One region of the Alkalihalobacillus sp. R86527 genome, then DNA from elsewhere that is predicted to be linked to it. Evidence: predicted binding sites of a transcription regulator. Region 1 holds the regulator's gene; each other region holds the start of a gene.
What was found. The regulator LexA, encoded in region 1, represses DNA repair genes until DNA is damaged. The targets are predictions, from matches to a motif close to CGAACATATGTTCG.

Region 1 (8,086 bases):
AAGAAGAAGTTTCTGCCTCACGTTCTGTCGACTGGTGAAACCGAGCTTTATGAAGGAGCTACGTTTTTAACAGAGCGACAAGGTGGGTCGGATGTTGGAGCGAATGAAACGAAAGCGATTAAAGAAGGAGATCACTATACACTCTACGGAGAGAAGTATTTTGCGAGTAATGCCGGTACGTGTGGAGTTGCGATGGTACTTGCAAGATGTGAAGGTGCACCAATAGGGACGAAGGGGTTAAGTCTATTTCTAGTACCATGGAGAAAAGATCACGGAAATGTAAACGAACTAAGTATAAGGAGGTTAAAAGATAAGCTTGGAGTGAGAGCAGTTCCTTCAGCAGAAGTTGTGTTTGATGGATCGAAAGGCTATCTAGTAGGGGATCCGAGCAGAGGGTTTTATTACATGATCGAAGCGCTAAACTTGTCTCGTTTGTGCAATGCGATTGCTTCAGTTGGTATCATGCAGCGTTCGTTTCTTGAAGCGAAACAGTATGCGTACAAAAGAGAAGCCTTTCGAAAGCAGTTAAAAGATTTTCCCATGATTAAAGAGAGTTTAGTAAATATGAAAGTGAAACAAGAAGTAGAACTCAGCAGTGTTTTTTCTGCAATTAAGCTTTTTGATCGAGTTATGGATAAAAGCGAACACATAACAAAAGAAGATAAAGCTTTAAATCGATTACTCATTGCTCTTGTGAAAAAAGAATCAGCGGAACAAGCGGTTCAATTTGCGCATGAAGCAATTGAAATACACGGCGGTAACGGCTACATCGAAGACTTTGTCACCCCGAGATTACTAAGAGATGCTCAAGTGTTAACAGTGTGGGAAGGAACGGCGAATATCTTAGGTTTAGAAGTATTAAGGTTAATTGCAAAGTACAACGTTCACAAATTATTTATCAAAAAGGTAACCCATGACTTAGAAATGCTTCCAGGTGAGGTAGGAGAGAAAGCACTTGTCCATGAAGGAATGAAGCAACTTGATGAGAAAATTACTCAGCTAATGAAAATGGATGAAGCTCGGCAAACGCTGCACTGTAAGCGAATAGCGAATTTGATGACAGCTATTTATGAAAGTGTGATTGCGTTACAAGACGCTGAGTTAGGAGGAGCAAGAAAACGAGCGGTTGCAAAGATATTTCTCGAAAAGACATGGGAGAAAGATCAGTTCGAACTTTCAGATCTCGCACTGCAATATTTTGATTTGATAATAGAACATAAAGAGAGTGCGAATGCTTTGTGAATGTGAGTAGGGGAAGAGCCTACTTTAAATGATTAGGTCTCTCATATAAACTCACTATAATAAATAAAACAGCTTAGGTCGATGTCCTAGGCTGTTTTGTGTTAGGTATTTGCGTTCTAATTATTTTTGTACTGATCAATTTTTTGCTGTAGCTTCTGAGCAATAACGTCTAAAGGACCGTTGAGCTCTTCGTTCGATAGTCTCACTTTCGCAACGCTTTCGTCCATTTCTAGAGCTTCAGCAAAGAGTCCGCCTAATCCACGCGCACGGCGATCAACTTCAAGCAAAACATCTAAATAGTTATCATCTAAAAAGAAAATCGCTTCAAGTTCATCTAAGTAAGCACGATACTCACCACTAGGCGTAAATTCAAATTCTTGAACATAGCCATAGCGTTTTGATTGTTCCATTTCAACTTTCTTAACATGAAAGCCAAGGTAACTTTCCAATGCTTCGATCACTTTTTTGATAGATGGATGTGGAGACACTTGGATGAGATCTCGATCTTTTGGATCCAGTGCCATCGGAATGTCTAGACCAGTTTCAAACCACACTGGAAGTCTTCCAAATGAAGCGGGTGTATGATAAGGAAGCTGAATGGAAAAAGGAATTTCTTTTATTTCTCTTTCCTTTATCGTTTCTTGAGTGGGTATTTGATATTTTTCTAAAGCTACTTTTTCTCTTACCTTCTTATCGTCAACTTCGCGGATTGCTTCCGTCATGAGAAAAATATGAATGGAATCAATCGATTGTTCGACATCTCCCCCTGTTAAGACTACTTTTCCATGAACGTTTTCCCCGGGTACAAAATAGTCTTTTTCTAGCTGCGTATCAACTTTCGCAGCACCTATTCCAACACTTGCTAGAAATTTCTTAAGCATGTTTCTCAATCCTTTCTTCGATACCTGTTTTCCTGATTATACGAAAAGAAACAAAGAAAGGATTCATCTTTTTAATAGATACTAATGTTTTTGAACAAAAAAAAGAAACGCAGTTTTCTGCGCTTCTAGTGAATCGAACGGAACACTCCTACAACTTTACCTAAAATGGAAACTGAATCAAGAATGATTGGTTCCATAGATGAATTTTCTGGCTGGAGACGGAAGTAGTTGCTTTCTTTGAAGAAACGCTTTACTGTTGCTTCGCTATCTTCTGTCATAGCAACGACGATATCACCGTTGTTCGCGGTAGGCTGTTGTTTGACTATAACCATGTCTCCATTATAAATACCAGCTTCAATCATACTGTCACCTTCGATGATCAGCATGAACGTGTGCTCGTCATCTTGAACAAAATGTTCAGGAAGAGGAAAGTACTCTTCAACATTCTCAATCGCCGTAATCGGTTGACCAGCGGTTACTTTACCGATGACAGGAATGTTCACCGTTTCAGGACGAGGAATATCGATCGTTTCCTCTAGTCCGAGTACTTCGATAGCACGCGGTTTCGTTGGGTCTCTTCGAATATAACCTTTTTTTTCAAGTCTTGCCAGGTGTCCGTGAACAGTGGAGCTAGAAGCTAGTCCAACGGCTTCACCGATTTCTCTAACGGAGGGTGGATAACCCTTTTGTTTCACTTCGACTTTGATAAAGTCCAGAATGTCCTGCTGACGCTTTGATAGTTTCATATATCTGGCACCTCGTTCCAATCTATCTATTTGTTAGTAGTATACCAGAATTTTTGTTCGCATACAAACATAAGTTCGAAAATACAGTTGACACGAACAGGGGTTCTGTTTATACTAAAACCAGAACAAATATTCGTATTCGGGGTGATTGGGATGAGAAAACAGGCTAGAGGCTTGTCTGGAGTTGATTTTCTTGTCATTATATCTTTTGTGGCCGTTTTAATAATCGTGTTTGTATCATTGAGAGCAGCAGCTGCTGAAGGGTATGATCGGTATACTAAGGTTGAGTTAGAGCACGGAGATACTGTTCTTGAAATCGCAGAGGAATATCGTGAAGCACACGATATGTCCGACCGTAAATTTATCAGCTGGGTAGAAGAAGCGAACAATATAGATGCAAATTGGATTACAGCAGGAGATACACTCATTATTCCTGTTGAGGCAAATGCAACAGCGCTGGGGGTAAAGGAAAAAGAATGAATGCTATTATTTATTGCCGGGTAAGCACCAAGAAAGAAACGCAGGAGTCATCTCTTGCCAGGCAAAAAGAAGAATTGCAGAAATTTGCAGCTCAATCAGGTTTTACGATCCACAAAATGATCGAAGAGAAACATAGTGGATATGATATTGATCGAAATGGGATTCTTGAAGTTTTAGATATGTTAAAAGAAGGAGTAGCAGAAGTGCTTCTTATTCAAGATGAGACGAGACTAGGGCGTGGAAATGCAAAAATCGCTCTGCTTCATGCTATCCATAAATATGGAGGAACAATTTATACAGTTAACCAGAATGGTGAGCTACAGCTTTCAGAAGCTGATTCGATGGTTCTTGAGATTGTTAGTATCGTTGAGGAGTTCCAAAGAAAGCTACATAACCTCAAAATTAAACGAGGAATGGAAAAGGCAGTAAGAGAAGGGTATAAACCAGAACGAAACTTAAAGGACCAACATTATGGTGGGAGGGAACGCAAAAGTGTTCCTATTGAAGAAATTGTTAATCTCAGAAATAGAGGATTAACTTTCCATGAAATTGCTGCGACTTTAAAAGGATTTGGCTACGAAGCTTCTAAAGCAACGGTTCATAGGCGCTATAAGGAGCATGTTGACGAACAAGAACAGAAGCTATAAACTTGTCTGTGGTTACGACTTACGTTAGGATGAAGATAATTAGATGTTATAAAGGAGTTATTTCTGTATGTTATCACAGGATAAAATAAAACGAATTAACGAGTTATCTAGAAAATCAAAAGAGTCTCAACTTACAGAACAAGAGAAAAAGGAACAACAAGATCTTCGTCAGGAATATTTACAAAGCCTGCGATCATCTTTTGAAAATCAATTGCATTCCGTCAAAGTAGTTGATGAGACAGGCGAGGATGTTACACCTGATAAGTTAAAAGAAAGTAAGAAAAATAGAGGTCCGATACAGTAAAAATAGCCTAATTTTGCATTTCGCAAAATTAGGCTATTTTTTTGGTTGCAATTTTTCGAATATTCGTTATACTGTACTATAACAAGTTATTATATAACAAAGAGAGAGGATGGATAGGATGTTTGTAGTAACTGATTCAGCGGCTGAATTTTATAAGAGTGAAATGGAGCTTAATCAAGGTGATTGTTTGAGACTGTTTGTAAGATACGCTGGGAGTGGAGATAGCGGTGGCTTTTCACTAGGTGTAATGTCTGATAGGCCAGCAACAGACGACTTTAAGAAAGAAGTTGGAGGAATCACTTATTTCGTAAAGCCTGGCGATCAATGGTTTGTTGATCGAATGAAATTAGATTATGATGCGAAGTGCGGTGGCGTGCTTTGCGACTTACCGAGCATGGCGTAAAGTAAACCTGTACTATAACAAATTTGTTATAGTACAGGTTTTTTGATTTCGACAAAACTAGTGAAAGCTGTACTACAGGTATAGACAATCATCTTATGAAGGTTACTGTATACTATTGTTTAAAACACAAGGTAGACAGGAGGAATTGGTATGAGGCACTATGAAATGCACTTGATCAAACAAGAAGTTGCTGTTCAATATGGTGGCAAAGAACTCCTGTTATTTCAATTATTCAATGAAAGAAAGCTCACTGTACAAAAAGAAACAAAAGAACTATTAGATAAACAAATTGATTTCATTACAGAGTCCATACCCGTTATTGATGTGAATAGATACCTTGTGACGGAGTTCGGTGGTTTTCGTAATTATGAATATCGTAATGGGGGTCATTGTTTAACGATATTACAATCGAAGAGTGATGGATCGCTTTTCGTAAATCAAAATAAGATCAATATTTATTCAAATGGTACATATGAAGCGGAAACAATCTTTTTTGAGGTGCTTAGAAAGCTTTCTCCTACATTTTTCGCCATTGATCATCAATCAAACAAATATGGATGGCTAAATCCACTCAAAAAACAAAAGCTAGTTTAAACAACCCCTACTATTTTAATAGACATTATTGTATAATCAGGAAGGGTTGTAGTACACTAATGGAAGAGAAAGAATAAGGAGGAAATACAGCATGTGGTGGATGTATACGCTTGTGGGCGTTCTAGCATTAATTGCTGGGGCTGCGCTTGGCTTTTTTATTGCCCGCAAATATATGATGGATTATCTAAAGAAAAATCCCCCTATTAATGAAAATATGCTTCGTGTAATGATGATGCAAATGGGGCAAAAACCTTCTCAGAAGAAGATTAATCAGATGATGAAGGCTATGAATAGTCAGATGGATAATAACAAATAATGTACTAGCACTCTGGGAGCAGAGTGCTTTTTATATGGAGAGATTTTGGTTGACGACATTAATCCTAATGATGATATGATAGGTTAGACTATATTTATATATTGGGAAGTGTTGAGATGACGGTGAGAAATCTAGTTTTAGTGACGGGGCTATCTCTAGCTCTTGTAGCTGGGTGTTCCTCAAATGAACAAAGTTCAAATGATCAAAACCAGGCTGACAAGACAACAGAGCAGCCTGATGAAAGCAAGGAACAGAACAGCACTGATAAAGAATCAACAAATAATGATTCAGATCAACCGAATGAAGACAACGCCTCTTCAGATGAGGATACGAATAGCCAGGGAGGTTCTGACAATCAACATGCATACCCTGCTATGGGAGAAACGGTAGCAGAAGAGAATGGTAAACAAATTGTAACCAATCCTAATAGTATCTATGTTGTAGCAAATAAAAAGCGGAATTTACCTTCTGATTTTGTGCCTGAAAACCTTGTGGAACCGAACGTTCCGTTCTATGCGAACGATGGTGATCCGAAGAGGTTGATGGTAGAAGAAGCGGCGAAGGCACTTGAAATAATGTTTGCTGCTGCTTCGAAAGATGGAATGCAACTTAAAGCAGTATCCGGTTACCGTTCGTATGAAAGACAAGAAGCGATTTTTGCTTATAATGCAGATAGGTATGGTGCGGAGAAAGCGAACCGAGTAAGTGCGCATGCTGGCCAAAGTGAGCACCAGACTGGTCTTACAATGGATATAAGCGCCCCATCTCTAGGTGGGTCATTGAGTGAGAAGTTCGGAAGTACGCCAGAAGGTGAATGGGTAGCTGAAAATGCGCATAAGTATGGATTTGTAGTAAGATACCTTAAAGGGAAAGAAGATATTACAGGTTATCAATACGAGCCATGGCATGTTCGTTATGTTGGCAAAGAAGCTTCAAAAGAAATTCATGAAGCTGGAATAACTCTTGAAGAATTTTTCGCAAAGTAAATCGTTACGTAATGTTCACACAATTTCGTGTGAAAACCGGTACAATGAGGTTGAAACGATTACAGAATGCGCATGCTAATTGCATGTTTAGAACGGAGAGTTAGTTTATGGCGGATTTAAATATTTTCTTAGCTTTTGGAGCTGGTTTTCTTTCTTTTATTTCCCCTTGTGTACTGCCGCTTTATCCGGCGTTTATCTCATACATTACAGGGGTATCAGTTGATGACTTAAAAGAAGAACGAGGAATGATGCAACGAAGAGCCATCCTACATACAGTGTTCTTTTTATTAGGCTTTTCGATTATTTTTCTCGTGCTTGGTATGTCTGCATCACTAGTAGGAAACCTTTTTGTTCAATATAAAGACTTGTTGAGACAAGTAGGTGCTATCTTAATTGTAGTATTTGGACTTGTTGTCGTTGGTTTTTGGAAACCTTCGTTTCTATTGAAAGATCGACGATTAACGATTCGAAACCGCCCATCAGGCTTCATCGGTTCCGTGTTAATTGGGATGGGATTTGCCGCAGGATGGACGCCTTGTACTGGACCAATTCTAGCTGCGGTTATCGCTCTTGGAGTTTCTAATCCTGGTGCAGGCCTATTCTATATGATCGCATATACATTAGGCTTTTCAATTCCATTCTTCCTGTTATCATTCTTTATTGGAAAATTACAGTGGATCAAGAAGAATAGCCGATTGATTATGAAAGCTGGCGGATATTTAATGATTGTAATGGGAGTTTTGTTATACTTTAACTTCATGACGATGTTTACTTCATTTCTTGTGAATAATCTCTTTAATGGATTTCAAGGATTCTAACTAGAAAGGGTGCGAATGGATGCAACGTAGCAACGATCTTATTTTAAAAACAACAACGACAATCATTGTATTTATCATATTGGGATTCTCAATTTACTTATTCTTCGCTGGTCATAATGCACCAGGTGGAGGGTTTATCGGTGGATTAATGACATCAGGTGCACTTGTGCTTCTCTATATTTCATACGGTTTTAAAACGATGGAGCGAGTCATTCGATTTGATTTCAAGAATTTTATTCCGATAGGATTGTTAATTGCCGTATTGACAGGTATCGGATCATTTTTCTTTGGTCAGCCATTTTTAAGTCATACTGATGCATATTTTGAGCTTCCGATTCTTGGACATACTCACCTAGCTACAGCCATTCTGTTTGATTTAGGCGTATATTTTACAGTAGTTGGCGTCACGATGACAATCATCTTGAATATCGCAGCTGATGAAGGGGAAGAGGAGCTTTCCAAACAAAATACGTAACGAAAAAGAGCAGGGCGCATGCCCTGTTCTTTTATGTGTGCTTGTTTTTTTCTGGTCTTGCACATACAATGGAAATGATAAGCAGTAACCTGATAGGTGAGGGATGAAGATATGCTGATTTTCAGTACGATAGTTGGAGCGCTGATGGCTCTAGGTGTAATTATGATCAGGTTAAGGGCTTCGAAAAAACCTGC
Region 2 (8,086 bases), 780 kb from region 1:
GAGTTAGCTTCAATTGTATGAAGGTGAACACCAGACGTAAGTTCAGACAATAAAGATGCCTTTGTTGCAGATAGCCTTGCCAAGAATTGATCCGCCTCTAGTCGATTGCTCACAAACAGCGAAGCGTGAATGTCCCCATATAATGGATGCTCAACAGTAACATCAGTCACTGTCCCTCCATGATCTACAATCGTATATAGTTCTTCCTTCGTTTCTTCATGAGTATGTTTACAAGCCACGATACGCTTAATAAGTTGTTTTTTTTGAGTGTTTTCAAACAACACGTATCCTTGTGATGTAGCAATGATCGGCTCGTTTCGAGCTTTTAGAAGGGAAATATCTTGAACGATTACTTGACGACTTACATTTGTTTTCTGAGATAAATCGCTCCCTGTAAGTGGGCGGTCCGCCTCTTGTAACCATTTCTTAATAAGTGAACGTCTACTTTCTCCTAATATTTTCTCTCCATCTTTTGGCAATGCGAATCACCCTTTCCATCTAATCCTTCTCTATTATAGCTTCCTTCCTCAAGAACTTGTATAAGAAAATAAGATGAATTTATGATCGTAAACTAAATGTAAGGACGAAAGTAGCTCCATATTCCCTCCGACATACATAGGAAAAGCCCTCTCGGCATATTTATGTCATGACCAATGCCTAAAAAAAAGGTAGCAATCTGCCCATTAGCGCATACACTGTACTGAATTTCAATGTACTGAATTTGTACAGGAGGGAGTTTTCAGTTTGAAAATACATGTCGTTCAAAAAGGCGATACGTTATGGAAAATCGCTAAGAAATACGGCGTAAATTTTGAAGAGCTTAAAGCAGTGAATACGCAGTTAAACAATCCTGATATGATTATGCCTGGTATGAAGATCAAAATACCTTCAGGAACAGTTCCTGTTAAAAAGAAAGAAATGCAGATGAAAAAGAAAGAAATGTTCAAGAAAAAGGAAACGCCGAAACAGCAGGTGAAACCTATGGAGAAGCCATCTTTTAACATGCCGATTAAGAATGAAGTGAATATGGGCCTTAATATGAATATCATGCCTGAGAAAGAAAAGCCTAAACAAGTAAAGCCAGAAATGAAAAAACCGGAAGCAAAGAAACCAGAAGCGAAAAAACCGGCAGCTAAGCCTGAAAAGAAATCGAACACAAAGGGCGATAAAGCAAAAGCAGAGAAGTTATTTTATCCAATGAGTGATGATGAAGTTTTGAGCGAATTCGAATCATCTTCTGGAATGGGGATGCCTGCGCCTCCAAATGCTAATCATGGCAATGTAGCAGGTGCACAAATGGGTAACGGAAACTTTGGTTATCCAGGTTCCGTAGCTGGAGCACAACAAGGAAATCAGGGATACCCAGGCTCTGTAGCTGGTGCGTATATGAATAACGGAAACCAGGGTTATCCAGGTTCCGTAGCTGGAGCACAACAAGGAAATCAGGGATACCCAGGCTCTGTAGCTGGTGCGTATATGAATAACGGAAACCAGGGTTATCCAGGTTCCGTAGCTGGAGCGCAACAAGGAAATCAGGGATATCCAGGCTCTGTAGCTGGTGCGTATATGAATCATGGAAACCAGGGTTATCCAGGTTCCGTAGCTGGAGCGCAACAAGGAAATCAGGGATACCCAGGCTCTGTAGCTGGTGCGTATATGAATCATGGAAACCAGGGTTATCCAGGTTCCGTAGCTGGAGCGCAACAAGGAAATCAGGGTTATCCGGATTCTGTAGCCGGAGCGTATATGAATCATGGAAATCAAGGTTATCCAGGCTCTGTAGCTGGTGCTTATATGAATCACGGGAACCATGGTTATCCAGGTTCTGTAGCTGGGGCTCAAAAAGGGAACTACTCAGATGAAATGGAAAGCAGTGGTTCAGATGTTGCTGGAGCATATGATGGGTACGGAAATAACGGTTTCCCTAATTCCGTAGCGGGGGCGTATCAAGGTAACAATGGGTTTCCAGGCTCTGTTGGAGGAGCGCATGCTGGTAATAACGGTTATCCAGTAGCTGGCGCGGAAATGGGTAACGGGAACCAGGGTTATCCAGGTTCTGTAGCTGGAGCTTATTCACCAAACCAGCAACTTGCTGGTGCTTATGGCAACAACGGTTATCCAGGCTCAGTTGCTGGAGCGCAAATGGGCAGTAATAAAGAGAATTACTCAGGAGAAATGGAAAGTAGCAATGTCGCTGGAGCATCTACTGGGTATGGCAACAATGGTTATCCAGGTTCAGTAGGAGGCGCATACGGAAACAATGGCTATCCAGGTTCCGTAGCTGGAGCACATCAAGGACCGAATGCGAATATGCCAGGGTTCCCATCATCAGTTGCGGGAGCTCAAATGGGGCAAGGAAACCAGGGGTATCCAAACTCTGTAGCTGGTGCGAGCATGAATGGATATGGAAATCAGCAATACCCAGGAGCTGTCGCTGGAGCACATTCTCCATTTGCGAATAAAGCGAATGAAGAGTATCCAGAAGCTGTTATGGGAGCACAAGGAGGATATCCGAATCAAAACATTGCAGGTATGATGTCTCCTTATCCAAATCAGCCGATGGTGTCACCTTATCAGCAGAAAGATTGCGGCTGCGGATCCAACCAGGTTTCACCGTATCAGCAGCAAATGCCATACGCAAACCCTTATTATGGAAATGCGCAGAATATGGTTCAAGGAGCTAGTAAGGCCCCTATGATGGACTATATGGATATGGAAAGTAGCTATGCAGAATCACGATAAACAAAGCCAGGCACGTATCCTGAAAGGGATACGTCCTTTTTTCATTCATTGACGTGCGTAAAACCACGTGTCTGGTATGGTGGAACGCGAATGGGAGAAACTGTTTTTGTGAAAGGTGCGCTTAAACATCATGATGTAATGAAGCAAATCCTCCTTTCACAAAAGTGTTCATCGTCTTTTGTGAAAGTTGTACCATTTGAAGATGGTGATTGGATCAAAAAGAGTGAAGGCCTATATTGGTTTTGTTTAGTTGCAGTAAATGGGAGGAGTCTTGATTACTCACGACTTGAAGAAAGAAGGCTAGCCGTTGAAAAACTTAGTCATTTTCATGCAGAAGCATATGGCTTGAAAATGGAACGTATTCGTATTGTTTCTCTTAGAAATAAATGGATGAACCGATTGATGACGTTTGAACGAAGTTTGGTCGATCATCCATGTCGCGATCATCAAATGATAAAGGAATACACCATTATTGGCCGACAAGTGCTACAAGAAATGGATGAGAAGCTAGCTCTTTTGGAATCAAAGGCTGTTGAAGAGCGATGTATCGTTCATGGTGATCCTGCACATCATAACTTTGTATTTAATCGAGCTCAATTATTATTGATCGATGGCGATCTAATCTCTTACGCGCCAAAAGAATATGACTTTTTACAACTCATGAATAGAATGCTTCCATATTCAAAGTGGTCGCTAAAAGAATGGTCAACATATAATAACCCCGTCATCCAAACGATTTTAAACACTCCTTACTTAGTAAAGATGCTTGCTTACCCAGCTGATTTTTATCGTGAATGGCTTGTTGATCCAAGTGGAAGAGAGGAACTCTTACGGAAAGAGCATCTTCAACAAGAACAGAGGTATCCATTTATGTTAAGACTCTTGGGGTAAGTCCCTTTCTTGCCAAGACATAACAGATTAATTTCGAACGCCTCCTGACATGCTATAAATGAAAGGAGGTATTTTAAATGAAGAAAAAAGCACTAACACTTTCAACGTTGATGCTCGCTGGAGGTTTAATTGGGTGTACAGCAGATAACGAGGCAATGGACACACGTTATAATGATTCGACTCGACCAATCGGTTATTACACGAGTGAAGATAATAATAAAGACTACCGTGAAGGTGCATTCACTGACATGATCGACAGAGATTATGCGAATGGTGTAAAAGCACCAGATGAAAAACAAATCGATAAGCGTAACGGAATGAATGGTCCGGGATATATGCGTTCAGATGAAAATTACTCCGGGTACGACAACAAACTCTCACAGCGACTTGCCAAGCGAATCAAGAAGCTAAAGAGTGTGGAAGATGCACGAGTAATTGTATATGGTGATCAGATTATGATCGGTGTAGAAACGAAAAGTGATAATCGAGATGCTGTAAAAGACCAAGTGCGCAGTGAAGTAGCTAAGGTTGCCAAACAAAAGAACGTGTCAATATCGACTGACAAAGATGTCTTCAAAAGAATGGGCCGCATTGATAATCGCTTAGAAAGCGGTGATGGCTTTGAAGAAGTTCAAGCTGATGTGAATGGCATTCTAAACGATATTTCAAGTGCAGTACAACGACCGTTTGAGAATAATCAATAATGTTTGAAGAACAGGGTTTCCCTGTTCTTTTTTGCATGATCAGCTTTATTTTATCCTCTTTCTTTCTTGTGTTATAGTATATGAACGAAATTAGTTGGAAGGGGATATTGACGATGGCAGGACATTCAAAGTGGAAAAATATTCAGCGAAGAAAAAATGCTCAGGATGCAAAGCGTGGCAAAGTTTTCATGAAGCTTGCTAAAGAGATTTTTGTTGCAGCCAAACAAGGCGGTGGCGACCCTGAAACCAATCCTGCGTTGAGGTTAGCTGTTGATAAAGCGAAATCCTCAAACATGCCAAATGACAATATCGATCGAGCGATTAAGAAAGCAACTGGCGATTTAGATGGCGTTCATTATGAAGAGATTGTTTATGAGGGCTATGGCCCAGGTGGTGCAGCGGTTATGGTCGAATTACTAACAGATAATAAGAATCGAACAGCGGCAGAAATCCGCCATGCATTCAGTAAAAATAAAGGGAACATGGGTGAAAATGGTTGTGTATCGTTTCTGTTTGATCGAAGAGGTTTGTTTGTGATCGATCGTTCTGAAAATGATGCTGATGCCGATGAGTTGATGTTAGAAGTTATTGATGCGGGTGCAGAAGAAATGGAAACCCATGAAGATTCGTTTGAAATTTATACAGACGCACAAGAATTTCAAGCAGTGAAAGATGAGCTCGAGAAGAAGAATATTGTTTATTCCTCAGCTGAAATAACAATGATTCCTCAAACTTATGCGCCTCTTAGTGAAGAAGATGGATTAGATATGTTAAAACTGATCGATATGCTTGAAGATAATGATGATGTTCAAGAAGTTTATCACAATGCTGAAATAAGCGATGAGGTTTATGAACAGCATTAAGAGCTACAGTGTTTACTGTAGCTCCCAGTTTGTAGAAAAACCTGATTAATGTGTTCCCTATGCCGTAGGAGTTTGAATACCACTTGCTTTCCTGTGGACGAACGTCCGAGCCTCACAGCGGACAAAAAGCCGTCCACTCCGAGTCTCAAACGCCAGTTTACCACGGGAGTCAAGTGGTATTCACTCCTACTAGGTTGCAATTAATCCAAGCAAACTTTCCGACTGATTATTTTTAAGTTGTCATCTGCTTTCTTTCTCTAGAGGTAATAATTTGCTTTTGTCTTGTTTTCAAAACCACATATCAATGTTGATTGGAGCGGAAGGATGCTCGACTCCTCCGGGACCACCCGCCCCGCGGAAAGCGAGCATCCTGTAGCTCCATTTATTTTCTACATATTATTTTCATGGTTGGACACGCTAAAAAAAACAGACTTCTTCAATCTAGAAGAAAGGTGCTAAAAATCGTGAAAAACCTATACGGCTTTCTTGGAGTTCTCATTCTGGTTATGCTTGTGATGTCGTCATCACACGTGCTCGCAATTGAAACCGCACAGAGTGAACAAAATTTTGATGAAACGCATTACCATATGGATGGGCCTATGGTTATTGAAGTTATATTAAGAACGAATTATGCTGATGGTGTTACAACAGAACAGTCGATTCAGAAAACAGTTTGGTCGATGGAAGACTTCTGGAGTGAATACTCAGATTGGCAGTTACTTACTCAAGATCAAGGTAAGATGGTATTTGAGAGAAGAATCGAAGATATTTCCCCAGCTATGAAAGAGAATGGGCATTTTGGACTTACAGATGATGGGGTTCTTACCATTTTCGAAGGAAAACCGGATGACCAAAAAGTGATACAAACATTTTTTCAAATCGATGTTGGTAAAGTGGAAAGCTCTAGACTTAAAGAGCTTGCAGAGGGCATTCCTGTAGAGTCATGGTATAATTTTGAGGATATGCTTCATACGTTGTATAAGGCAAAAGCTGCAAAACCTGTCCGATAGGGCGGGTTTTTTATTTGAAATTGGGGAGGTTAGGCTCTCGATCGCTTCACCTTTTCAATTGAACACAAAGAACGTGTTCCCTTGAAAAGGTTCCAGCGCTTGTCTGATGTCTAGTTGCTGCTCGCAGAAACTCCGATATTTCACTCTTTCAACAGAACACAAAAAGCGTGTTCTATTTCAAGAGCTCCAATATCTCCGTTTCTAAGCGCTCTTCTTCACTTTTCATGCCTAAACGCCCTCTTTCGCTTTTCTTATGTCTAGCTACAACTCGCAGAAGCTCCAATATTTCACTCTTTCACAGGAACACAAAGAACGTGTTCCTATTCAAGAGTTTCAATATTTCCGTTTCTAAACGCTCGTTTCCGCTTTTCTTGTGTCTGGCTACAGAGGCCAAATACTCCGTCAGTTTCGGAATGTAGATTGAGACATAAAGCGTCTCATTCTACATTCCTCCAACTTCCTACGTATTTAAACGGGCCTCTTTCGCTTTTCTTATTATATGATAAAATATAAGAATAGAAATGCATGTTCGTATGCAATGGGGAGAGAGAGTTTTTGATAGAATATATTAAAGGTACTGTTGAGTATATTGATACAGAATATATTGTTATAGAATCAAATTCGATTGGGTATAAAGTTTTTTGTGGGAATCCTTTTACTTTCCAGAAGTATCGCAATCAGGATGTTCAGATTTATACGCATCATTATGTGAGGGAAGATTTGATTGCTTTATATGGATTTCCGACGCGTGAGGAGCGTCTTTTGTTTGAGAAGTTGCTGAATGTTTCTGGGATTGGGCCTAAGGGTGCATTAGCAATTCTTGCGACGGGTGAACCTGATAAAGTTGTTAGTGCTATTGAGCTAGAGGATGAGACGTTCTTAACGAAGTTCCCGGGTGTTGGTAAGAAAACAGCAAGGCAGATTATTCTTGATCTTAAAGGAAAGTTGAAAGGTTTCGGTGCTCCAGAAGAAGGATTATTTGCTGTTGAAGAGACACAAGAAGATGGTGCTCATGAACTTGATGAAGCGATTGAGGCATTGAAAGCACTTGGTTATGCTGAACGGGAGATTAAGAAAATTAAGCCTGGACTTCAAAAAGAAGTGCTTTCTACAGATCAATATATCAAAAAAGCGCTTCAGCTTATGCTGAATCGTTAAGGAGGGGTTAGATTGGAAGAACGCATTCTATCTGGTGAGCAGGTCGGTGATGACTCATCCGTAGAATATAGCCTCCGTCCACAGCGATTGAGCCAGTACATAGGACAGGAGAAGGTGAAGCGTAATCTTGAGGTGTTTATTCAGGCGGCAAAAATGCGTCAGGAGCCTTTAGATCACGTTCTGTTATACGGTCCCCCTGGTCTAGGGAAGACGACTCTTTCTGCGATAATAGCGACTGAAATGGAAGTGAATCTTAGAACAACCTCTGGCCCAGCAATCGAGCGTCCGGGTGATCTTGCTGCCATTTTAACAGCGCTTGAGCCTGGGGATGTTCTATTTATTGACGAAATACACCGTTTACCGAGAAGTGTTGAAGAAGTACTTTATCCTGCGATGGAGGACTATTGCTTAGATATTGTGATAGGAAAAGGAGAGACTGCCCGTTCGGTACGTCTTGATCTTCCTCCTTTTACTTTAGTTGGAGCTACGACGAGAGCTGGACTTTTAACAGCACCCCTTCGTGACCGATTCGGGGTCCTTAGTCGATTGGAATACTATCAAGAAGATGAATTGCAAACAATTATCATGCGTACTGCAGATATCTTTGAAGTTGAAATGGACGTGGAAGCTGCTGTTGAACTCGCTAGACGTTCACGTGGAACGCCTCGGATAGCGAATCGATTATTAAAGAGGGTGCGAGATTTTGCTCAAGTCAAAG
Region 3 (8,086 bases), 390 kb from region 1:
CATGTGCTTACTTTTACAGGATATTGAAGTTTCTTTTCATAAACCCACAAATGCACTCATCCTTTCACTATTAAACTTGCCAGGGCCACGGTGTATCGTTCCAATTCCATGGATAGCTGCTGTAACTGTTTCCATACTGAAGGAGTGGGCCATATTCGGTTTCATATTTCTTTTTTAGTTTCTTCCTCATTTTCGCAAATTCATTAAACTGTTTAATCGCATCGATGTCGTTCGGGTGAGTGTCGAGGTACAAAGTGAGTTCTAATAGCACAAAATCAGTTGCCTGAAGCTCTTCGAGTAATTCGTAATACTCCTTTGGTAGCTGTTTGTGCGACACGATTATCCCTCCTTGTTCTTTTCATAAGGATCATAGAACACTTTCCAGAGCGTTCCCGCTCTGAGTGCTTCTCTTGGAGAGAACTGTTCAAGTCCAGGCGGTTGAAAACCTAAATAAAGATTGGGAGGTGTGGAATAAGACTTCACTCGAATTGGCTTACACGGGTCAAAGGGGCTCACATAAGGCTCGTAATATTTCCTATTGGTGTACATTGTTCCCCTCCTCATTTTCGAATCGTCACCTTTACTAGATGTATGTTTTTTCCTTTAAAAAGATGTTTCGGACATGAAAAAAAGCACCCCCTAGTGGGAGGTGCTTGGTGGTTTTACATTTTGTTCACGGTGTTGTTCCATTTCGCTAACGCGTTTTTCAGTTCATGAAGATCTAATTCGAAAGGGTAGTTGCTGTGAACACTTGTTTTCTGTGATTCATCAAGCTTTTCATAGCTATGCACAAATTCAGTCATATCTCTCGTAATTCTGTTTAGTTCCCATTTGAATGTATCCATTTCTTTGTTTTCCATGTCAAAAACTCCTTTTCAAAAGTTGTGCTTAGTACACTATACCCTTACAGTGTTGCCTAAAACCTATTGGAGAATCACTCAACATTTGGTAGTGTTTGATGCGAACATATCTTCTTATGGTGCCTATCAAATTGCCCAAAAACGTGAGATAATAGGAAGAGATACTTAGTACACGGGTACGGGAGGAGAAAGGCATGGGAGTTCAATTTGTTATTGGCAGGTCGGGAAGCGGAAAAACCGATCATTGCCTTACTGAAATTCAAAATGAGTTAACCAAACGTCCTCTAGGCGAGACGATGATTTATTTAGTTCCAGAACAAATGACGTTTCAGTCAGAGTATGAGTTAGTACATAATCGTGGCTTAAAAGGAATGATCCGCGCTCAAGTGTTTAGCTTCACACGGCTTGCATGGAAAGTGCTTCAAGAAACCGGTGGAATGGCGAGACCGCATTTAACGTCTGTTGGTACGAGCATGATGCTTCGCCATATAATTGAAGAAAATAAACAGAAACTTCGAATCTATCAACGCTCTTCTGATAAAACAGGTTATATTGATCAGCTCAATGATATGGTGACTGAATTTAAGCGGTACTGTCTTGAACCAGACCATATTAAAAGCTATGCAGATGATTACTATACAACGGACGATCGAAGTTTATTGAGAGACAAGCTCTACGATCTTCATCTTGTATACGAGGCGTTTCAGAGAGCGATGATCGGTCACTATTTAGATTCGGAAGATTACTTGCAGCTACTAGCTGAGAAAATCTCTGAATCTAACTATTTAGAAAATGCATCGGTATGGGTCGATGGGTTTCATAGCTTTACACCTCAGGAGTTACTCGTTTTACAAGCATTGATGAAAAAAGGTGCGAACATCACCTTCACGATTACGATGGATACCGAGATGAACCTATCTACTGTGCATGAACTTGATCTTTTTCATGAGCCTGCTACAACGTATCAAACGTTGCTTGAGATTGCGAATGAGGAAGTCATCAATGTGGAAACGCCTCAGCTTCTTAGTGAACAGAAACGATATCGAAACAACGAGCTCCGTCATTTAGAAGCAAATTATGGTGAACGCCCCCCGGTTTTATATTCGGGGGAACTTGAGCATATACACGTTAATCATGCAGTAAATATTCGGTCTGAAGTTGAAGCTGCAGCACGTGATACGATTCGACTTGTTAGAGACGAGGGATATCGCTATCGGGATATCTCTGTGATGGTTCGAGATATGTCGACTTATTATGAACTGGTCGAAACGATTTTCACTGATCATGGTATCCCTATTTTCTCTGACCAGAAACGTACGATGCTTCATCATCCATTAATTGAGCTCATTCGATCGAGCTTGGATATAATTCAGTATCACTGGCGTTATGAAGCAGTATTCCGCTGTGTCAAAACAGAATTGTTATTCCCTGATGAAACTGAGGATAGCAAAGCTGAAATGAGAGATCGGATGGACGAACTCGAAAACTATGTGATTGCAAAAGGAATCAAAGGCTATCGATGGAGAACTGGAGACCACTGGAAAGCGAATATTTACCGTCAGTTGGAAGACAAAGAAACGGTCTCTTCAGAAGATATCGAGAAGATGGAAGACCGCCTAAATGAAACGAAGGAATGGATCGCGGATCCTCTTGAGAAATTCGAACGAAAAATGAAAAATGCCAAAACGGTGCGAGAGAAGTGTGAAGTTCTTTATTATTTCCTTGAAAACTGTAACGCTGCAGAAAAGGTAGATCGGTTAAAAGAACATGCGGAACTGGAAGGGCAGCTTACTAAAGCGAGAGAGCATGATCAGGTTTGGGATGCTGTAATCGCTCTTCTTGATGAAACCGTAGAACTGATTGGAGACCAGGAACTTTCGATCGGTCAGTTTACGAAGCTTCTTGAAGCTGGAATCGAAAGCATGAAGTTTGCACTCGTTCCTGCTTCTCTTGACCAAGTTGTAATCGGAAGCATCGATCGTACACGTTTCACGAACGTGAAGTGTGGGTTTTTACTTGGTGTGAACGACGGTGTCTTACCTGCGAAAATTCAGGATGAAGGGCTATTAAGTGAGCAAGATCGAGAGAAGCTTGAAGAACAGGGGCTTCAACTTGCACCTGGATTGAAACGCCGGTTATTAGATGAAGAGTTTCTCATCTATCATGCCCTTTCTACACCTTCCGATTATTTATGGATAAGCTGTCCACTCGCTGATGAGGAAGGAAAAGGATTACAGCCATCAATCGTCATGAACCGAATTCAAGAAATGTTCCCTGACCTCTATATTGGATTGAAGTTTGCTGAACCAGGTGAAGAAGCGGTCGATGAGCTATCCTTCATCACGAATCCTTTGAAAACGATCGGGAGGCTGACTGGTCAGCTTCGACAATGGAATAGAGGCTATCCGATAAATCCTATCTGGTGGGATGCATATAACTGGTTTGTTGACCACAAAGAACAAGAGAGCGGTAAGTTGAGATTAGTAGAAAGCCTCTTCTATCGCAACAAAGCAACGAATCTCTCAGTGGAAACGAGCAGAGAACTGTACGGATCGAAAATACAAGCGAGTGTCTCGAGAATGGAGCGCTATCAATCTTGTGCCTTTTCTCAGTTTGCTTCACATGGACTCAGGTTGAAAGAGCGCTCAACATTTAAGTTGGAAGCGCCAGACATCGGTCAGCTTTTCCATGCATCTTTAAATATGCTTGCAGAAACAATTAAACAGCGAGACTGGGACTGGAGTAAGCTTTCATCGAATCAATACTATGAACTTTCTGGTGAAATCGTTGAGCAGCTGGCGCCAAGACTACAGAATGAGATTCTATTAAGCTCAAACCGCTATCATTATATTATGAGAAAGCTAAAACAAGTCGTTGGACGTGCATCATCCGTGCTCGGTCAGCAAGCAAAAAGAAGTGGCTTTCAGCCAGCTGGCTTAGAGTTAGCTTTCGGTCCAGGACAAGAACTGCCGCCGATCCAATTCAAATTGAAAAATGGCTGTACACTCCAATTGATTGGACGAATCGATCGAGTTGATCAAGCATTTAAAGAAGATCAGCTTCTTCTAAGAGTTATCGACTATAAATCGAGCGGTACGTCACTTGATCTGTCTGAAGTATACTTTGGGCTAGCGCTACAGATGCTTACTTATTTAGATGTGGTGATTTCTTATTCCCATCTCTGGTTAGGAAGAGAAGCAGCGGCAGCGGGAATGCTCTATTTCCATGTTCATAATCCGATGCTTCAAACGTCATCTCCAACACAATCTGCCATACAGAGGGAACTCTTCAAGAAGTTTAAGATGAAAGGCATGCTCCTTGCTGATAAAGATGTGGTTAGCCTGATGGATAATACGATCGAGATGGATAAATCGGATATCGTTCCTGCTGCACTTAAGAAAGATGGCAATTTCACAAAGAACTCTTCGGTTCTTTCAAGAGAAGATTTCGATGCACTCCGTTCATATACAAGAAAAACGATTCAACAGATCGGGACAGATATTTCAGATGGGAAAATCGATATAGACCCATACAAAATGAAAGATAAAATTCCATGTACGTTTTGTTCATACCGCTCATTTTGTCAGTTTGATCAGGCAATGGAGGATAATTCATACAAAGTGATTCCCGTAAAAGATGATGAAACGATATTGAGAAGTATGAGAGAGAAAGGGGGAGACGATGATGACGGACTTAATTAAGAAACCAGAAGGCTCAAACTGGACAGACGAACAGTGGGAAGCGATCGCAGCTCGCAATCAAGACGTTCTTGTTGCGGCTGCTGCCGGGTCAGGAAAAACAGCAGTCCTCGTTGAACGCATTATTAGAAGACTTGCGGATGAGAAAGATCCAGCGGAGGTCGATCGTATTCTTGTTGTTACGTTTACGAACGCAGCGGCTGCTGAAATGAGACATCGAATTGGAGAAGCGCTTGAAGCGAGATTAAAGGAAGATCCTTCTTCACTCTATTTGCGAAGACAGCTTTCGATGCTCAATAGGGCTTCTATCTCCACTCTCCATTCATTTTGTATGGAGGTTCTACGCCGCAATTACTATGAAATCGATCTTGATCCGGCCTTCCGAGTCGCTGATCAAACGGAAGCCGCGCTTCTTCGAGAAGAAGCAATGGAAGAGCTGTTTGAGGAACATTATAGTGACGAGAAGAACGAGGCGTTCTTTGAATTAGTCGATCGTTATAGTAGTGATCGAAGCGATATCGACCTTCAGCAGCTTGTCGAAAAGCTGTATCATTTCTCATCAAGTCATCCGTGGCCAGATCAATGGTTATATGAAAGTGTTGTACAGTATGAGAATGCAGGCAATCTAGCATTCGACGAATTGATTTGGGTGAAGGAACTGAAGAAGGATGTGACCCTTCAGCTTGAAGGGATGAAAGAACTTCAGGACAAATCGATTGATCTTGCGTCTTCATCCGATGGTCCGGAACCTTATCTTGAAACACTTCAGACTGAGCGTACGATGGTCTCTGCTGCTCTCGAGTCAGCAAATGATACCTGGTTATCCCTGAAAACGAGCTTTGAAGCTTTTCACTTCGGTAGGCTGAAGCCATGTAAAGGCGATCAGTATGATTCAGCCAAAATCGATGCAGTAAAAGGTATGAGAGACAAAGTGAAAAAGACGATTCAAAGCCTACAGGAAGAATTATTCCAGAGATCGGCAGAAGAATATGTGGAAGATCTTGAAAAGTTAGCGCCTCATCTACGAACGCTAACTGAGCTCGTGAAACAGTTCCGAGAACGTTATAAACTGTTGAAAAAAGAGAAAGGTCTTGTCGACTATAGTGATCTTGAGCACTATTGTCTCTCGGTTCTTCTTGATGAAGAGTCAACGCCAGCAAATCCTATCCCTTCTAGTGCTGCGCGAGAATATCAAACGCAGTTTGCAGAAGTGTTGATTGATGAATACCAGGATACGAACTCGGTTCAGGAAACAATTCTGAATTCGATCAGTCGTAGTGGTGATAAAGCAGGGAATCGCTTTATGGTTGGTGACGTGAAGCAGAGTATCTACCGCTTCCGACTAGCAGAACCAGGTCTGTTTCTTTCGAAGTATAAGACGTTCGGACGTTCATCTGACGAGCCATCAAAGCGAATCGATCTTGCGCGAAACTTTAGAAGTCGTGAAGAAGTTCTTAATGGGACGAACTATATCTTCAAACAAATAATGGACGAACGTGTTGGTGAAATTCAGTATGATGAAGCAGCTGAATTGATACCTGGGGCAAGCTACCCATCTTCTGAATCCGTCGTTCCTGAAGTTCACTTGATCGATCAAAGTACAGACGTGGAAGATACCGAAGAAGATGTTGAGAAAGTTCAGCTTGAAGCACGTTTGATGGCATCGCGCATCAAGACGATGATGGGCAAGGGTGAACAGGAGCGCGTCAAAGTTTACGACCGTAAAGAAGATCGAATGAGGCCAGTGGAATACAGGGACATGGTCGTACTGCTCCGTGCAACGGCAAGCTGGGCACCAGTTATTCTTGAAGAATTAAAGCAGGCGGGTATACCCTCGTATTCAGATCTAGCTACGGGCTATTTTGAAGCGACTGAAGTAGCGATCATGATGAGTTTACTCAACGTGATCGATAACCCGTATCAAGATATCCCACTCGCCTCAGTGCTTCGCTCTCCAATCATAGGATTAACAGAGGAAGAACTAGCTAGAATACGAATCCATGAGAAAAATTCGAACTATTTTGGTGCAGTACAAACGTATGTAAGGAACGAATCCGATGCGCTTTCCAACAAGCTTGCAGATTTTCTACAGAAACTGAACAAGTGGCGAGATCAAGCTAGACAGTCATCTCTTGGCGAACTCATTTGGCAATTGTATCGGGAAACGAACTACTATGAATTTGTTGGTGGAATGCCTGCGGGCTTGCAGAGACAGGCAAACCTACGTGCATTATATGATCGCGCAAGACAGTATGAAGCAACGTCATTTCGAGGCTTGTTCCGTTTCCTTCGCTTTATCGATCGTATGAAAGAGCAAGGTGGAGATCTTGGAACAGCAAGAGCTCTTGGTGAACAAGAAGACGTTGTGAGAGTGATGACGATCCACAAAAGTAAAGGACTCGAGTTTCCAATCGTGTTTGTTGCAGGTATCGCAAAACAGTTCAACTTACGAGATATGGTCAATCCGATGCTTATGCATAAAGAGCTAGGAGTCGCTTCGAAATTCATTGATCCGATCAATCGCGTAACGTATCCGACTCTTCCGTATTTTACACTTCAAAAAAGAATGCGGCTCGAGATGCTCGCAGAGGAAATGCGTGTATTGTATGTTGCGTTAACGAGAGCGAAAGAAAAGCTCTATTTGATCGGAACCGTGAAGGAATGGGAGAAAGAGCTATTAACTTGGACAGGCGCATCCACAGAGGAATGGTTGCTCTCAGACTTTGAACGATCAAAAGGGAAATCCTATCTAAGCTGGATCGGACCATCCCTGCTCAGACACCGTGATTTAGCGAAGGTGATCGATGAAGTAGCCGATATTAAGAAGCCAGAGCCTGTGTTCAACCACACGTCAAGGTGGGACCTTACCATCCACTCAGCGGCTGACTTTGCTGAAGTAGAATCTGAAGATGTTGAAAAACAAGAAGAGTATGAAAGGTTACTTCGTGAGAAAAACAAGATTCCTGAAAGTAGCACACATCAAGAAGATGTCGTGAATCGATTAAGCTGGTCGTATCCACATACCGGTGCTACAGAAACGAAATCAAAGCAGTCAGTAACTGAAGTGAAGCGACAGCGGGAAGTGTTTTCTGATGAGCGAAGTGACTCAACGATCGTCAAAGGATTTAAGCAGTCTCTGAAAGAACGACCGCGCTTTTTGCAAAGTAAAAAGCTAACTCCGGCTGAGAGAGGTACAGCGATGCACGTCGTGATGCAACATCTGGACGTTTCACGTGTTGCGGATAAGCATGCTGTTAGGGAGGTAATCGCTCGTCTTGAAGAAAAAGAACTGTTAACTTCTGAACAAACCGATGCGATCGATGCTGTGCAGATTACACAGTTTATTGACTCACCTCTTGGAGAAAAGATGAGGAAAGCAAAGGCTATTCATAAGGAAGTTCCGTTCAGTCTCGGTGTAGATTCTACCTGGATCTACTCTGATTTCGAAGGCGAACAAGAAACGGTTGTCCTCCAAGGTGTCATCGACCTTATTATCGAAGAGGAAGATGGATTAACGTTAGTCGATTA

Region 2: a site for LexA is predicted at 6,729-6,742, ahead of ruvA (Holliday junction branch migration protein RuvA). Genes of this name have one in related genera too.
Region 3: a site for LexA is predicted at 962-975, ahead of addB (helicase-exonuclease AddAB subunit AddB). Genes of this name have one in related genera too.

The regions. Positions count from the first base shown of each region.
Region 1 covers NZ_JAXHBW010000001.1:2,104,389-2,112,474, reverse strand. The annotation lists gene SJY16_RS10820 (acyl-CoA dehydrogenase family protein) at 1-1,242, shown strand, start outside; gene SJY16_RS10815 (sporulation protein) at 1,359-2,123, opposite strand; gene lexA (transcriptional repressor LexA) at 2,249-2,869, opposite strand; gene yneA (cell division suppressor protein YneA) at 3,023-3,349, shown strand; gene SJY16_RS10800 (YneB family resolvase-like protein) at 3,346-3,996, shown strand; gene SJY16_RS10795 (DUF896 domain-containing protein) at 4,064-4,300, shown strand; gene SJY16_RS10790 (HesB/YadR/YfhF family protein) at 4,419-4,703, shown strand; gene sirA (sporulation inhibitor of replication protein SirA) at 4,854-5,297, shown strand; gene SJY16_RS10780 (YneF family protein) at 5,389-5,613, shown strand; gene SJY16_RS10775 (M15 family metallopeptidase) at 5,730-6,599, shown strand; gene SJY16_RS10770 (cytochrome c biogenesis protein CcdA) at 6,707-7,417, shown strand; gene SJY16_RS10765 (Na(+)/H(+) antiporter subunit B) at 7,437-7,892, shown strand; gene SJY16_RS10760 (CcdC family protein) at 8,004-8,086, shown strand, end outside.
Region 2 covers NZ_JAXHBW010000001.1:1,328,418-1,336,503, forward strand. The annotation lists gene SJY16_RS06675 (transcription repressor NadR) at 1-479, opposite strand, end outside; gene safA (SafA/ExsA family spore coat assembly protein) at 745-2,742, shown strand; gene SJY16_RS06685 (phosphotransferase) at 2,833-3,633, shown strand; gene SJY16_RS06690 (YhcN/YlaJ family sporulation lipoprotein) at 3,711-4,337, shown strand; gene SJY16_RS06695 (YebC/PmpR family DNA-binding transcriptional regulator) at 4,451-5,200, shown strand; gene SJY16_RS06700 (BofC C-terminal domain-containing protein) at 5,665-6,210, shown strand; gene ruvA (Holliday junction branch migration protein RuvA) at 6,766-7,368, shown strand; gene ruvB (Holliday junction branch migration DNA helicase RuvB) at 7,381-8,086, shown strand, end outside.
Region 3 covers NZ_JAXHBW010000001.1:2,497,871-2,505,956, reverse strand. The annotation lists gene SJY16_RS12830 (manganese catalase family protein) at 1-50, opposite strand, end outside; gene SJY16_RS12825 (spore coat protein CotJB) at 71-337, opposite strand; gene SJY16_RS12820 (spore coat associated protein CotJA) at 340-549, opposite strand; gene SJY16_RS12815 (hypothetical protein) at 663-860, opposite strand; gene addB (helicase-exonuclease AddAB subunit AddB) at 1,055-4,561, shown strand; gene addA (helicase-exonuclease AddAB subunit AddA) at 4,542-8,086, shown strand, end outside.